Regions from separate parts of the Bradyrhizobium sp. Pha-3 genome, predicted to be linked through region 2. Evidence: predicted binding sites of a transcription regulator. Region 2 holds the regulator's gene; the other holds the start of a gene.
What was found. The regulator LexA, encoded in region 2, represses DNA repair genes until DNA is damaged. The targets are predictions, from matches to a motif close to TGTTCNNNNTGTGTTCNG.
Positions count from the first base shown of each region.

Region 1: ACE10X_RS15350 (ImuA family protein) is a predicted target of LexA. The motif match lies at 2,616-2,633, and genes of this name have one in related genera.

Region 1 covers NZ_CP170151.1:3,299,659-3,306,768, forward strand. Annotated here, with positions in the region: gene ACE10X_RS15340 (inorganic phosphate transporter) at 1-455, opposite strand, end outside; gene ACE10X_RS15345 (UdgX family uracil-DNA binding protein) at 1,000-2,448, opposite strand; gene ACE10X_RS15350 (ImuA family protein) at 2,705-3,499, shown strand; gene ACE10X_RS15355 (DNA polymerase Y family protein) at 3,684-5,195, shown strand; gene ACE10X_RS15360 (error-prone DNA polymerase) at 5,236-7,110, shown strand, end outside.
Region 2 covers NZ_CP170151.1:4,969,032-4,976,141, reverse strand. Annotated here, with positions in the region: gene ACE10X_RS23355 (MFS transporter) at 1-185, opposite strand, end outside; gene ACE10X_RS23350 (ComEC/Rec2 family competence protein) at 619-2,904, shown strand; gene ACE10X_RS23345 (hypothetical protein) at 2,901-3,128, opposite strand; gene ACE10X_RS23340 (hypothetical protein) at 3,273-3,701, opposite strand; gene lexA (transcriptional repressor LexA) at 3,959-4,663, opposite strand; gene glp (gephyrin-like molybdotransferase Glp) at 4,907-6,118, opposite strand; gene ACE10X_RS23325 (HAD family phosphatase) at 6,145-6,771, opposite strand.

The DNA of each region.
Region 1 (7,110 bases), 1.7 Mb from region 2:
AAGAGCGCGAACACCATGGCAAAGCCGGCACTGCTGCCGACCTGCAGGATCAGCTCGACCGGAAGCAGCGAGACGATGCCGAACGCGACGGCGCCGCTGGAGAGCAGCACGCCGATCAGGTTGAACATGCCCGACCACACCACGGCGACATGGGCCGGCAGCGAGCGGGTGTAGATCACGGTGGCGACCGCGTTCGCGGTGTCATGGAAGCCGTTGACGAATTCGAAGCCGAGCGCGATCAGCAGCGCGACGAACAGCAGGATATACGGCAGGAACGAGGTGATGCGCGTACCGGTGGCGTCGACATCGGCATAGATGCTGTAGGCAACGAACAGCAGCGCGGCCGCGACCACGCCCAAATAGATAACCCCGGTGAGAGGATGAAAGCCCTTGTCGAGGTCCGGACCCTTCGTTAGGGCGGGCTCGATCGAGCCGGGTAACGCCATATCGCTCATGGTAAACTCCTGTCCCAATGCTCCCGATTTTGATCGATGCATATGACAAGCAATTGAAATCCGGCCCCGCGAGATGAGCCGGCTTGCGGTGACGGTGGACATCGAGCCGAATTTTTGTGCAACGCATTGAGCGCGCACGTGGCTTCGCGGCCTCGTGGCAAACTTCAGCAATAACGGATCGCCGATCGCGACGGAGACTTGCGGCCTGCGTTTCGCTGAACGAGACAATGTGCGGATGACATCACACCGGCATCCGGCGGGGCCGGCAGGCCTTACGGCCGGAGAATTCGGCGGGCGCCTGCGAGTGGGAGGATCGCGAATGAGGGAGGAGGATTGCGAGATGAGGTGGCGCGCCGCACGATCGGGGCTAGCAAACCGCGCAGCGCGCCCGCCTCAGGGTACGTCATGGCGTGAACATGACGCCCGATACCTGCGGAACATGCTACCCTACCACGGATCAATTAAAGGTTGTAGGTATTTGTCTGCGTTTAGAACAATTTCTCGTTGCGATGTAGTTCCTCCGGTTCCGCTGGTTTTACGGAACTCAAGCTGCATCGGCTGATCTGCGCAACTGATGTGCGGCGATTTTCAGGTCGTCGATAAAGCGCTGATATTCCAGCGCCTTGGCTTTTTCATCCGGCAGCCGCAACAGATAGGATGGGTGCACGGTGACGAGCACCTTGGTTCCGTCGTGATCGATCAGATGGCCGCGGTTCTTGTTGATCGGCGTGATCTTGCCGAGCACGCTCTGCGCGGCGGTGGCGCCGAGCGCCATCACGAGGTCCGGCTTGATGGTGGCGAGCTCGCGCTCATACCACTGGCGGCAGGCGCGGATCTCCGGTGTGCTCGGCTTCTGGTGCAGCCGGATCTTGCCGCGCGGCACGAATTTGAAGTGCTTCACTGCGTTGGTGACATAGACCTTGCGACGATCGATGCCCGCTTCCTGCAGCGCGCGATCGAGCATCTGGCCGGCCGGTCCGACGAAGGGGTGGCCTGCGAGATCTTCCTTGTCGCCGGGCTGCTCGCCGACCAGCATCAGCGTTGCGCTCTGCGGTCCCTCGCCGAACACGGTTTGCGTTGCGTCTTTCCACAGCGGGCAGGCGCGGCAATCGGCGGCCTCCTCGCGCAAGGCCGCAATCGTGTCGTGAGCTTGCCTGTCTTGAGCTTGCTTGCCTTGAGCTTGCTTGCGGGGCATCGGCGTATCCTGCCGCTTCTGCGGCTCGGCCGCCTTGCGTGCGATGAAGGGGCCGCTGGTCATGCGCATTGCGTCTTCGATCAGAGGCTTAATGATCGAGTCCTCGGGCAGGTTCCTCCAATAGGCTTGCGGCATCTCCATCACCTTCAGCCGTGCGGGATTGAAGCGGCCGTTGTCGTGACGCCGCCAGGCCTCCTCGAGCCGGTCCTCGGTCGGCACTTCTGATTTGGCGACGCCCGGCGTGATCGAGATCGCGTGCCCGTCCCAATGTGCGCAGACGTCGGGGGTCAGGATCGACCACGGCATGTCGGCGAAGCGGCCGGCGAAGAACGGCGCGGCAAGTTCGACGATGCGATGCTCCGGCTCGAACCAGGCGACGTAATGCGCCGTCCGCTCGCGGCCGATCTCGCGGAAGCGCAGATGCGCGTGCATCCTGTCGATATCGACATAGACCGCGCGCGCCATCGCGTGGACCTCGACGACATCGGGATCATCGGTCGCGCCGAGCAGATCGTGGCGGCTGCGCAGCCGCCACAGCAGGCGATAGAGCAGGGCAAAGCGTTCGTCACTGCGATGCAGGATCGCGGCCTTTGCGAGCTCGACGAAGATCGCGGGGACGTTGAACTGCGCCTGCGGCACGTCAGGTAATTCATTCACGCAGGATGCCGGCGACAATTCGTCGTCCTTGCGTACGGTCCACGTGACCTCCGCAGGCTTCACGTCATTGATCGCCAATCGCCGCGCGGCCTTGCGCCAACCCTCGAAATCGGTGTCGTTGTCGAGCACGATGATACGCATGCGATTGCTCCGTTTCCGTCACGCTGCCATTTCCGGGGCCTTCCGCGCCTGGCTTGCGGAAGAGCGGGGCCCGTCTGCTTTGGCGGCTGCTGAATCCTATTGATTCCACTCATGAATCGATGAGCTCACCAATCCGATTGACTCCGCGGGCTCCGTTAGCTTTATATTAGAACATATCATGAACAAATGAGCCAGTCCCTGGTTCTCTATTCTGGTCAGTGACGGCCTCAAATTTTGGTTGGGAAGGAGCGGCGCAATGAATGGCGCACGCACGGGTACGCTTGCGTCTCTGCGCGGCAGCATCGCGCGCATCGAGGCGCCATCGGATGCGGCGATGCCGAACCGCGTCGCGCTTGGACACGCCGGTGCGGATGCGATGCTGCGCGGCGGGCTTGCGCCGGCAGCATTGCACGAGGTGTTCGCGGCCGGCCATCAAGGCGGCGCGGCGACCGGATTCATCGCCGGGCTCGCCGGACGGCTGTCGGCACGCAAGCCGCTGGTCTGGGTGCGGCAGGATTTTTCCGATCGCGAAAACGGCGCGCTGTCGATGCGCGGGCTTGCCGAGCTCGGCCTCGATCCGCGCCTCTTGGTCACGGTGCGCGCCGCCGATGTCGACAGCGGTTTGCGCACCGCGGCCGACGCGCTCGCCTGCGATGCGCTCGGCGCGGTCGTGCTCGAGGTCTGGGGCCAGGCGCGCCAGTTCGATCTCGTCGCCAGCCGCAAACTGACCCTGGCCGCGCAAGCCTCCGGCGTCACCGCGCTGGTGCTGCGGATCGCAGCAACTCCGATCCCCTCGACCGCGGAGACGCGCTGGATCGTGCGCGCGGCGCATTCGCCGCCGGGCAATGCCGCGAGCGCCTGGGGCACGCCGCGCTTCGAGGCCGAACTCGTGCGCAATCGTCATGGCCCGGTCGGGCGATGGATCATGGAATGGAAATGTGATGAGTGCCAATTCAGTGAACCGTCGGCGTATCCTCAGCCTGTGGCTGCCACGCCTGCCCATCGACCGCATCAAGCGCAAGCTCGCGCAGGACATCGCCTCGCAAGCTGATGCGCATGGCGTTGTGCCAACCGACACACGGGCGGTGGTAGGGCTCCCTCTCCCGCTTGCGGGGGAGGGCTGGGGTGGGGGTCTCGCCACGAGTCCCGCTGAGGAGAGAGCCCCCACCCGGATCTCATCTGGCGATGCGATCCGGCCTCCCCCGCAAGCGGGAGAGGCGAAGAAAGAACCTCGCTTGCCGCCGCAAGCGGTGGCAGTGCAAGAACTCCCCAGCGTTGTCGTCGCAAAAGACCACAACGCCATCCTGCTGCACGCGATCGACGAGGCCGCGGTGCGCGCCGGGCTGTCGATCGGGCTGCCGCTCGCCAATGCGCGGGCGATCTGTCCGGAGCTCACGGTCTATGATGCCGATCCCGCCGCCGATCTGAAGACGCTGAACGACATCGCCGACTGGTGCGACCGCTTTACGCCGCTGGTCGCGCTCGATCTGCCTTACGGTCTGTTTCTCGACATCACCGGCTGCGCACATCTGTTCGGCGGCGAGCGCGCGCTGCTGCAGATCGTGACGGGGGCGCTGAGCCGGCGCGGCTTTGCGGTCAGCGCGGCGATTGCCGGCACCTCGATCGCGGCGCGTACGCTGACGCGCATCGCCTCGGGCAAGGTTGTCGCCAATGGCGAGGAGGCGGCGGCGGTCGGCCCGCTGCCGGTGTCGGCGCTCGGTGCCGATGCCGCTGTCACCACCGGCCTGCGCCGCGCCGGCTTGAAGACCATCGGCGATGTCGCCTCGCGCGCGCCGCATGAAATCTCGGCGCGGTTCGGTGCGGCCTTCACCACCTTGCTCAGCCACGCGCTCGGGCAGGGCGATGCCCCGATCAGCCCGCGCAAGCCGCTGCCCGACTACATCGTCGAGAAGCGTTTCCCCGAGCCGGTCGCGACCGACACCGTGATCGCGCTGACGCTCTCGAGCCTCGCCAAGATGCTGGTTGCGGCGATGGACAAGCAGGGCAAGGGCGCCCGGCAGCTGGAAGCGAGCTTCTTCCGCACCGACGGCGCGGTGCCCGCGGTCATGGTCGAGACCGGGCGTCCGGTGACGCGGCCCGAGATGATCGACCGCCTGTTCCGCGAGCGGCTCGATGCGCTGAACGATCAGCTCGATCCCGGCTTCGGCTTCGATCTCATTCGCCTCGCCGCAGGGCGTACCGAGATCGTGGTGCAGCAGCAGCGCGATCTCGACGCGTCAGTGCACGACAATGACGAGCTCTCGGCGCTGATCGACCGCATCGCCGCCCGCATCGGCGGAAAACGCGTCGTCGTGCATCTGCCGCTGGAGAGCCACATCCCCGAACGATCGGCGCTGACGCTGCCGGCGCAGCATCATCTGGCCGCGGCGGGCGCCGCCGCCTGGCCGGAGCGCGTTGCCGGCGAACCGCCGCTGCGTCCACTCAGGCTGTTCGAGCGGCCCGAACCGATCAAGGTGCCGTTCGCGACCGTGCCCGACGGTCCGCCGCATCAATTCACCTGGCGGCGCGCGCAGCATGACGTGGTGCGGGTCGAGGGCCCCGAGCGCATCGCGATGGAATGGTGGAAGCAGGACGGCGCGTCGCTGACGCGCGATTACTTCCGCGTCGAGGATGCCGAGGGCCAGCGCTTCTGGATCTTTCGCGACGGCCTCTACGAGAGCGAGCTGCGCGACGAGGAGGGTAAGCCCGTCCCGGCCAGCTGGTATGTGCACGGGCTGTTCGCATGAATATGCATAGCGTTTTCGAGCGAAGTGGGAGCCGGTTCGCGTGAAGAAAACGCGTCAAAACAAGAGTCCTCCACCCGACTATGCCGAGATCGGCATCACCAGCAATTTCTCCTTCCTGCGCGGCGGCTCCGATCCGCGCGCCTATGTGCATCAGGCGAGCGAACTCGGGATTCCCGTGATCGGGCTCGCCGATCACAACACGCTCGCCGGCGTGGTGCGCGCCTGGAAGGAGCTCGACAGCGAGAAGGTCGCCCATCCGCCAAAGCTTTTGATCGGTGCCCGCATCGTCTTCATCGACTCTACGCCCGACATACTGGTCTATCCGCGCGATCGCGCCGCCTATGGACGGCTGTGCCAGCTCTTGACCCGCGGCAAGCGCGGCGGTGGCATCGAGCGCATCGAGAAGGGCGACTGCCGGCTTACCCTGTCCGATCTCATCGACTTCGCCGAAGGCCAGCTTCTGGTGCTGGCGCTGCCGCATCGCTTCGAGGCACCTGTTGCGCTCGATATCCTTGCGCAACTGAAGGCAAGCGCCGCCGACGGCGTCTGGCTCACCGCAAGCCTGCTCTATCGCGGCGACGACAAGCGCCGGCTCGCGCGGCTGCATGGCCTCGCCACTGATGCCGATGTGCCGCTGCTCGCCACCAACGAGGTGCTCTATCACCATCCGGCGCGCCGCCCGCTGCAGGACGTGCTGACCTGCATCCGTGAAAAGACCACGATCGAGGCGGTCGGCCGCAGGCTCGAGGCCAATGCCGAGCGGCATCTCAAGCCGGCGCATGAAATGATCAGGTTGTTTCGCGATCTGCCGGACGCGATCGCGGAAACCATGCGCTTTGCCGCGCGCATCTCTTTCTCGCTCGACCAGCTCAAATATCAGTATCCCGACGAGCCGGTGCCGCCGGGCAAGACCGCGCAGCAGCATCTGGAAGATCTGACCTGGGCCGGTGTCGACAAATATTTCGGCGGCGAGATCGACGAAAAGCTTCGCACCACCCTGAACAAGGAGCTCGCGCTGATCGCCGAGCTGAAATACGCGCATTACTTCCTCACCGTGCACGACATCGTGCACTATGCGCGCAGCCAGAACATCCTGTGCCAGGGGCGCGGCTCGGCGGCGAATTCCGCGGTCTGCTTCGTGCTCGGCGTCACCTCGGTCGATCCGACCAAGGTCGATCTCTTGTTCGAGCGCTTCATCTCCAAGGAGCGGCTGGAGCCGCCCGACATCGACGTCGATTTCGAGCATTCGCGGCGCGAGGAGGTGATGCAATATGTCTATCGCCGCTACGGCCGCCATCGTGCCGCGATCATCGCCACCGTGATCCATTATCGCCCGCGCAGCGCGATCCGTGACGTCGGCAAGGCGCTCGGACTGACCGAGGATGTCACCGCGGCGCTTGCCGACACCGTGTGGGGCAGCTGGGGCAAAGGCCTCAACGATATGCAGGTGCGCCAGGCCGGGCTGGACCCCAAAAATGCGATGATCAACCTCGCGGTCGAGCTCGCCACCGAGCTGATCGAGTTTCCGCGCCATCTCTCGCAGCATGTCGGCGGCTACGTGCTGACCCAGGACCGGCTCGACACCTATGTGCCGATCGGCAACGCCGCGATGGACGACCGCACCTTCATCGAATGGGACAAGGACGACGTCGACGCCCTTAGCATGATGAAGGTCGACGTGCTGGCGCTGGGCATGCTGACCTGCATCCGCAAATGCTTCGACCTGATCGCCGACCACAAGGGCGAGCGCCGGGAGCTCGCCACCGTCCCGCAGGACGAAAAAGAAGTCTACGACATGCTGTGCCGCGGCGAGTCGCTCGGCGTGTTCCAGGTCGAGAGCCGCGCCCAGATGAACATGCTGCCGCGGCTGAAGCCGCGCACCTTCTACGATCTCGTCATCGAGGTAGCGATCGTG
Region 2 (7,110 bases):
AATCCCGCAGTGAACAGCGCGATCGTGCTCAGCAGGGCTGCGACGGGGTGGGATTGCTCAAAGAACTTGACCGACAGAACCGCGGCCAGGCTGCCAAAAATATAAAAGTCGTACCATTCAATGATGTTTCCCACTGACGCAGCCACAATCACGCGACGAAAATCGCTCGGTACTTGAATTGCCATGTGCTGCTCCTCTCAAATGCAAACGCTACGCCTCGCGTTTTTCAGCGATCTGTCCGCTCGCGGAGTGCGCGTGGTGCACGGCGTTACAGGCGAGATTTTGCGAGTTCGTCCGCAACGCCTGATCTCAGGGGAGTTGTGGCCACCTGAGAGGAGCTCCAGCGGCCTCCAAGTGCCGCGAGCCGTCACTGCCTCATCCCTGTCTCTTTGGGAGTGGAGGCATCAGGACAGTCTAATCCCAACGGGATCGGTATCTTATGAGACTTTCGGCTCGATCGATTTGACGCAGGCGGCAGCTGTGGCCCGGCGCGAGGTTGGCAAGGCGCAGGACGATCCAGGTACCCGGGCGTTGCCGGGTCCGTATTCTGCATCCGTTCCGCTAGTCGGGTGACCGGGCCATCCGCTAGCCTGCCGCCCGGCAGGGATCGCAAGCGGAATGGCGGAGCAGGGCACGACGCCGGGCGGCAAACGCGGCTACGCGGGGACGTGGCCGCCGCGCGCGGCTGCGCCGGTCGGCGGCTATCTCCCGACGCGCGTCGGCATCTGGAAGCCTTTCGTCGGGACATTGCGGCAATGGGCGCGCGCGGAGGCGGGGGCGGGCCGGTTGTTGCCGTGGGTGCCGGTGGCGTTCGGCACCGGTATCGCCTTCTATTTCGCGGCCGAGCACGAGCCGGTGCTGTCGGCCGCGGCCACCGTCGCAATCCTGCTCTGCCTCCTGGCGCTGCTGCTGCGGCGGCGCAGCGTGTTTCCGGTCATCGCGATGCTGGCCGCGGTGGCCGCGGGCTTTGCGACGGCGACCTGGAAGACGGCGCGCGTTGCCCACACGGTGCTGGCGCGGCCGATGTTCTCGGTGGCGCTGACCGGCTTCGTCGAGACGCGCGACATCCGCGAGAAGACCGATCGTTTCGTGCTGCGCGTGGTTTCGATGGAGAGCCCGCGCGACATGACGAAGCTCGATCGTGTCCGGCTCTCGGTGAAGAAGGGCACCGCGCCCGATGTCGGCAGCTTCGTTGAGTTGAAGGCGCGGCTGTTGCCGCCGCTCGGGCCGCAGCGTCCGGGCTCCTACGATTTCGGACGAGACCTGTATTTCCAGGGCATCGGCGCCTCCGGCTTCGTGATGGGCGCGGTCAAGACCAGGGAGCCGCCTGCGACCGGCGGCTTTGCGCTGCGCTACGCCGCCTTCATGCAAGGCCTGCGCGACGCCATCGACGCGCGTATTCGCACCACGCTCGACGGCGACCAGCGCGCGATCGCAACCGCGCTGCTCACCGGCCGGCGCGATGCGATCTCGACGCCGGTCAACGATGCGATGTTCATTTCGGGGCTCGGCCATGTGCTGTCGATCTCCGGCTACCATATGGCCGTGGTCGCCGGCGTCGTATTCTTCGCGGTGCGCGCGCTGCTCGCCCTGTTTCCCGCGCTGACGGCGGGGCATCCGATCAAGAAATGGGCCGCGGCGGCCGCGCTGCTCGCCGCGGCGTTCTATCTGTTGCTGTCGGGCGCGGAGGTCGCCACGCAACGGTCGTTCTTCATGACCGCCGTGGTGCTGCTCGCCGTGATCGTCGACCGCCGCGCGATCACCTTCCGTACGCTGGCGGTGGCGGCACTGATCGTGCTCGCGATCGCGCCGGAGGCGCTGGTGCATCCCAGTTTCCAGATGTCGTTTGCCGCGACGCTCGGGCTGGTGGCGCTGGTGCAGATCGGGTTGCCGAACCTATTCGCGTCGCCCGACCATTCGGCGACCGCACGGGTTGCGCTGTGGGGCGGACGTGAGCTCACGATGCTGATGCTGGCCTCGCTGGTGGCAGGGCTTGCGACGACGCCCTACGCTGCGTTCCATTTCCACCGCGTGACGCCCTACGGGCTGCTCGCCAACCTCGCGGCGATGCCTGTCGTCTCGGCGGTCGTGATGCCGGCCGGCCTGCTGGGACTCGTCGCCATGCCGTTCGGCTTCGACGGCGTGTTCTGGGCGATCATGGGGCTTGGCATCGACTGGATGATCCTGGTGACGCAATGGGTCGCCGCACTCCCGGGCGCGGTCGGCCGCATGGCGGCGTTCGGCATAGGGCCGCTGATCGCAGCGAGTGCCGGCATCATCCTGCTCGGGCTGCTGCGTACGCCGCTGCGCTGGTCAGGCGCGGTGCTGCTGCTGGTGGCCTCGGTCTGGGCGCTCAGGGTGCCGCAGCCGGACGTGCTGGTCTCCGGCGACGGGCGCAACGTCGCGGTGCGCGGCGGTGACGGGCGGCTGCATTTGATGCACAGCGCCAAGGATGCGTTCCTGGTCAAGGAGTGGCTGGCAGCGGACGCCGACGCGCGGACCGCTACCGATGCGTCGCTCGGCGAGGGCGTCTCGTGCGATGCCGGCGGTTGCGTGGCCCAGGGACCTGGCGGCGCCTTCGTCGCGCTCGCGACCCGGCCGGAGGCGCTGGCAGACGACTGCGAGCGCGCAGGCCTGATCGTGACGGCGCGGCCGGCGCCGCAGGGCTGCGCGGCATCGGTGATCGATGCCGAGCGACTGCGCCGCCACGGCGCGTTGGTGCTGCGGCGGATCAGGGACGGCTACGCCGTCGACGCGGTGAAGCCCGGCGGGATCGACCGGCCGTGGTCGCCGGCGGTTCCCGGCGACGGCGAGAGCGAGACGATGCTGCGCGCGCCCGCCGCCGCGCCGCGGCCCGCCGTGGACGCGACGCCGGCCGAGACCGATCTGCAGGGCGATGATTAGCGGTGGTCCGGCGAGGGGCCGCTCGGCAACTCGAACAGGCCGAGATGGTATTCGTCGGAGTCGGGGCCGACGTCGGGCTTCTTGACGAGGGTGAAGGAAGCCTCGGGAAATTGCTCCCAGACTTTCAGGTCGTCGGCCGTCACCGTCAGCCAACCGAACCGGAACATGTAGCGGCCCGGTTCCGTGACGCGTCCAGCCTTTTGCCAAGTGACCTTATCGACCACCGCGCACGTCCTCCGTGCCCGATGATGCGCCAAGGCGCCGGCCGACGCAAATCTCCCCATGCGCCCCGGAAGCGGAAGTCCGGGGTCGCCCGAAATTGCTTAGGTCATCCGCCGCCGAACAGCTCATTCCGCGGCACGATGCGCTCAACCCAAAAACAGCGTTGCGAATGCGGAGGGCCGCCGCTCTACAACCTTCGGCTTCTGCTCGACCGGCGGATGCAGCGCCGGCAATTGCAGCACGCTGACGCGCTGTCCCTCGACCAGCTGGGTCACCAGGACATGGCTGCCGTCGGGGAATTCGACCGCGTCATGATGCCGATCGGGCACGTCGGGCTCGACTTCGTTGAATACGCCGACGCGATAGTTCAGCGTCTTGGTCCAAATCCAGCGGCTGTCGTAGCGAACGTTCTCGGCGAAAGCGAGCTCGGTGCCCGGCAGCATGCAGACCGCGACAGTGGGATCGTTCTCCGAAGCAAAGCCGCGGGTCGACGTGCCGCGGAACGTCGTCGTGATCAGCGTCTCTCCGACAATGGCGGGGCGCGATGCCACGGCGTGCAGACTATAGTCACACATCGGATGGCTCCTCATTTCGAGGTAGCGACCCGTGCCTCTCCTTGAGGCATTAGGGCCTCTACCAGAGTGGACGATAGCGAACGAGCTTCTGCTCGTTTCTGGGCGATTGTACGACTGGTCCGAGACCGCCTCCGATCACAAACACGCGACGCTGCGCGAGAGGTATCGGAGCGCATCGGGCAGGCCGTACGCTACACTATCATGCAAGGAACGATCCGACGTGTTGCTCGTTCCCGGCCGCCGCAAGTATTTGCAATTCAGTATTTGCGATAAAGGCCGATCAGCTTGCCCTGGATGCGGACCCGGTTCGGCGGCAGGATACGCACTTCATAGGCGGTGTTGGCCGGCTCGAGCGCGATCGATGCGCCGCGGCGGCGGAAGCGCTTCAGGGTGGCTTCCTCTTCGTCGATCAGCGCCACCACGATGTCGCCGGTGTTGGCGACGTCGTTGCGCTGGATCAGCGCCATGTCGCCGTCGAGGATGCCGGCATCGACCATCGAGTCGCCGCGCACTTCGAGCGCATAGTGCTCGCCGGCGCCGAGCATGTCGGGCGGCACGCTGATGGTGTGGCTGCGGGTCTGCAGCGCCTCGATCGGCGTACCGGCGGCGATCCGGCCCATCACGGGGACCGCGACCGGACGGTTGCCGTCGTCCTCGGCGATCGGCGGCGTGCTGGCGCGCCGGCCGAGGGTGCCTTCGATGACGCTGGGCGTGAAGCCGCGGCGGCCGTTGCCGCCGCCGGCCGAGAGTTCGGGCAGCTTGATGACCTCGATGGCGCGGGCGCGGTTCGGCAGGCGGCGGATGAAGCCGCGCTCCTCCAGCGCAGTGATCAGGCGGTGGATACCGGACTTCGAGCGCAGGTCGAGCGCATCCTTCATCTCGTCGAAGGAGGGCGGTACGCCGGCCTCTTTCAGACGTTCATTGATGAAACGCAGAAGTTCGTACTGTTTGCGCGTGAGCATCTCGAGTATTCCCCCGGTTGATAGCGTCGTTCGATTCCGAGACTCTTCTGGTAGGGCCTGCAGGCGGGGCCTGACCTCAGGAGCATGTGCTCGTTGCACCTGCTTCCACACGACTTCCCGATTGTAGACACCAGTACTCGAAACAAATCATGAACGGACACTATATGTTCGATATGTGTTCCGCAACCACTTAATTTCCGGTGAACGGATCAGGCAACGCACAATCGGCGGGGCGCGAAAACCTTATTCGGGCAGTGTCAGGATCTCGCATTCGCTGCCTTGGACGGCCGCAGCCGCGAACGGCGGACGCACCAGAAGTGCCCGTGCCGCAGCGAGATTCCCGAGCAGCGACGAGTCCTGCTGCGTCACTGGCGTTGCGATCAGCGTGCCGTCCTCGCGCGCTTCGAGCCGTGCACGCAGATAGTCCTCGCGCTGGTCGTTGGCGGCGAGGTCGCGGCCGAGCAGGGCGCTCGTGCGGCGATGATGAATCACTTTCCGGCCGCTCAGCGCCCGAATCAACGGCACCAGGAACAGGAAGGCGCAGACATAGGACGACACCGGATTGCCGGGCAGACCGATCACCCGCATCGCGCCGAGCCGGCCATGCATCATCGGCTTGCCGGGCCGCATCGCAATCCGCCAGAACGTCATGTCGACGCCCTCGGCTTCCAGCGACCGCTTGACGAGATCGTGGTCGCCGACCGAGGCGCCGCCTGTCGTGATGAGGACATCGGCACCGGCCTCGCGCGCCCGGCGGATGCCGGCCGTGGTCGCCTCCACCGTGTCGGCGGCAACGCCGAGGTCGACGGTCTCGGCGCCCTCGGCGCGCGCCAGCGCCCGCAGCGCGTAGCCGTTGGAATAGACGATCTGGCCGGGGCCGGGCTGCGAGCCCGGCATCACCAGCTCGTCGCCGGTCGCCAGCACCGCGACCTTCGGGCGGCGGCGCACCGCAAGTTCCGGATAGTTCATGGCGGCCGCCAGCGACAGCGCGCGGTCGGACAGGCGGCTGCCGCCGCTGAGCAGCACCTCGCCCGCACGGAAGTCGACCCCGGCCGGGCGGATGTGCCGTCCGATGCTGGCGGTCTCCGTGATCGTGATGTGGTCGCCGTCGACGGCGGTGTCTTCCTGGATGATCACCGCGTCGGCGCCATTGGGGATCACGCCGCCGGTGAAGATCCGCACCGCCTGGCCGGCGCCGACCGTCCGCTCGAACGGCCGGCCGGCGGCGACTTCGCCGATCACCTCGAGCCGGGCCTTTAGATCAGCCGCATCCGCGGCGCGCACCGCATAGCCGTCCATCGCCGACATCGGCTGCGGCGGCTGGGTGCGCAGCGCCGCGAGGTCGTGCGCCAGGGTGCGGTGGTAGGCGGCATCGAGCGCGACCATCTCCTCCGGCAGCGGTTCGGCGCCGGCGAGGACGGCGGACAGGGCATCGGCAACCGGCATCAGGGCCACGCTCAGAGCTCCTCAATTCCCAATGTTCAAATACCAAGTGCGGTCAAAGCCCTTGCCACGTCATCCGTCGATGTCACGTGGATAGCATGAAGGCCGCGCGCCCGCGCACCTTCGATATTGGCGGCCAGGTCGTCGAAAAACAGGATCCGCGACGCCGGCACGCCGATGGCTTTTACCACATGATCGTAGGCCTCGGCGTCGGGTTTGCGGAAGCCGATGCTCGAGGACAGGAAGACGTTGCGGAAATGGCTGAGCAGCTCGGCATGGGTGACCGAGAAATGCGCGACATGGGCCGGATTGGTGTTGGAGAAGGCGTAGAGCGGCATCCGCTCGGCGGCCGCCGCGAGCAGCGGGGCGATGCCCGGCATCTCGCCGGTGAAGATCGCGTTCCAGCCTTCGAGGAACTGGGCGTCCGTGATGTTGATGCCGAGGGTCTGGCGCAGGCTTTCGAAGAACGCCGCGTCGTCGATCCGGCCGATCTCGTGATGCTTGAAACTGTCGTCGACGACAAAACGGGTGGCGAGCTCGGCGGGCGCGCAGCCGGCGTGCTGCGCCCAGTGCGCCATCACCTTGTCAAAGTTGATGTCGAGCACGACGCGGCCGATATCGAACAGCAGCACGTCGACGGCGTCGGGAGAGAATTGCGAGGTCATTGCATGAAACCGTGTACGAGAATTGCGGGCAGGCGGCAATGTCCTCGATTTCAGTGACCGGTGTGTGGATTGTACGTGGCGTTGCATTCATCGCGAGACTGTTCCCGCGCACACCACCGTCGTCCCGGCGAAGGCCGGGACCCATACACCGCGGCGGATCTTGTTGGATGCGACTCGGCGTTCCAGCGTTGCGTAACAATCTGTATTTGGGGTTATGGGTCCCGGCCTTCGCCGGGACGACGGTGAGGTTGTTTCGCGATTCAAGACGTCAAAAACCGCGGTGTCATCACCCGCATGCGCATGCGGGTGATCCAGTATTCCAGAGACGGCTGTGCTTGA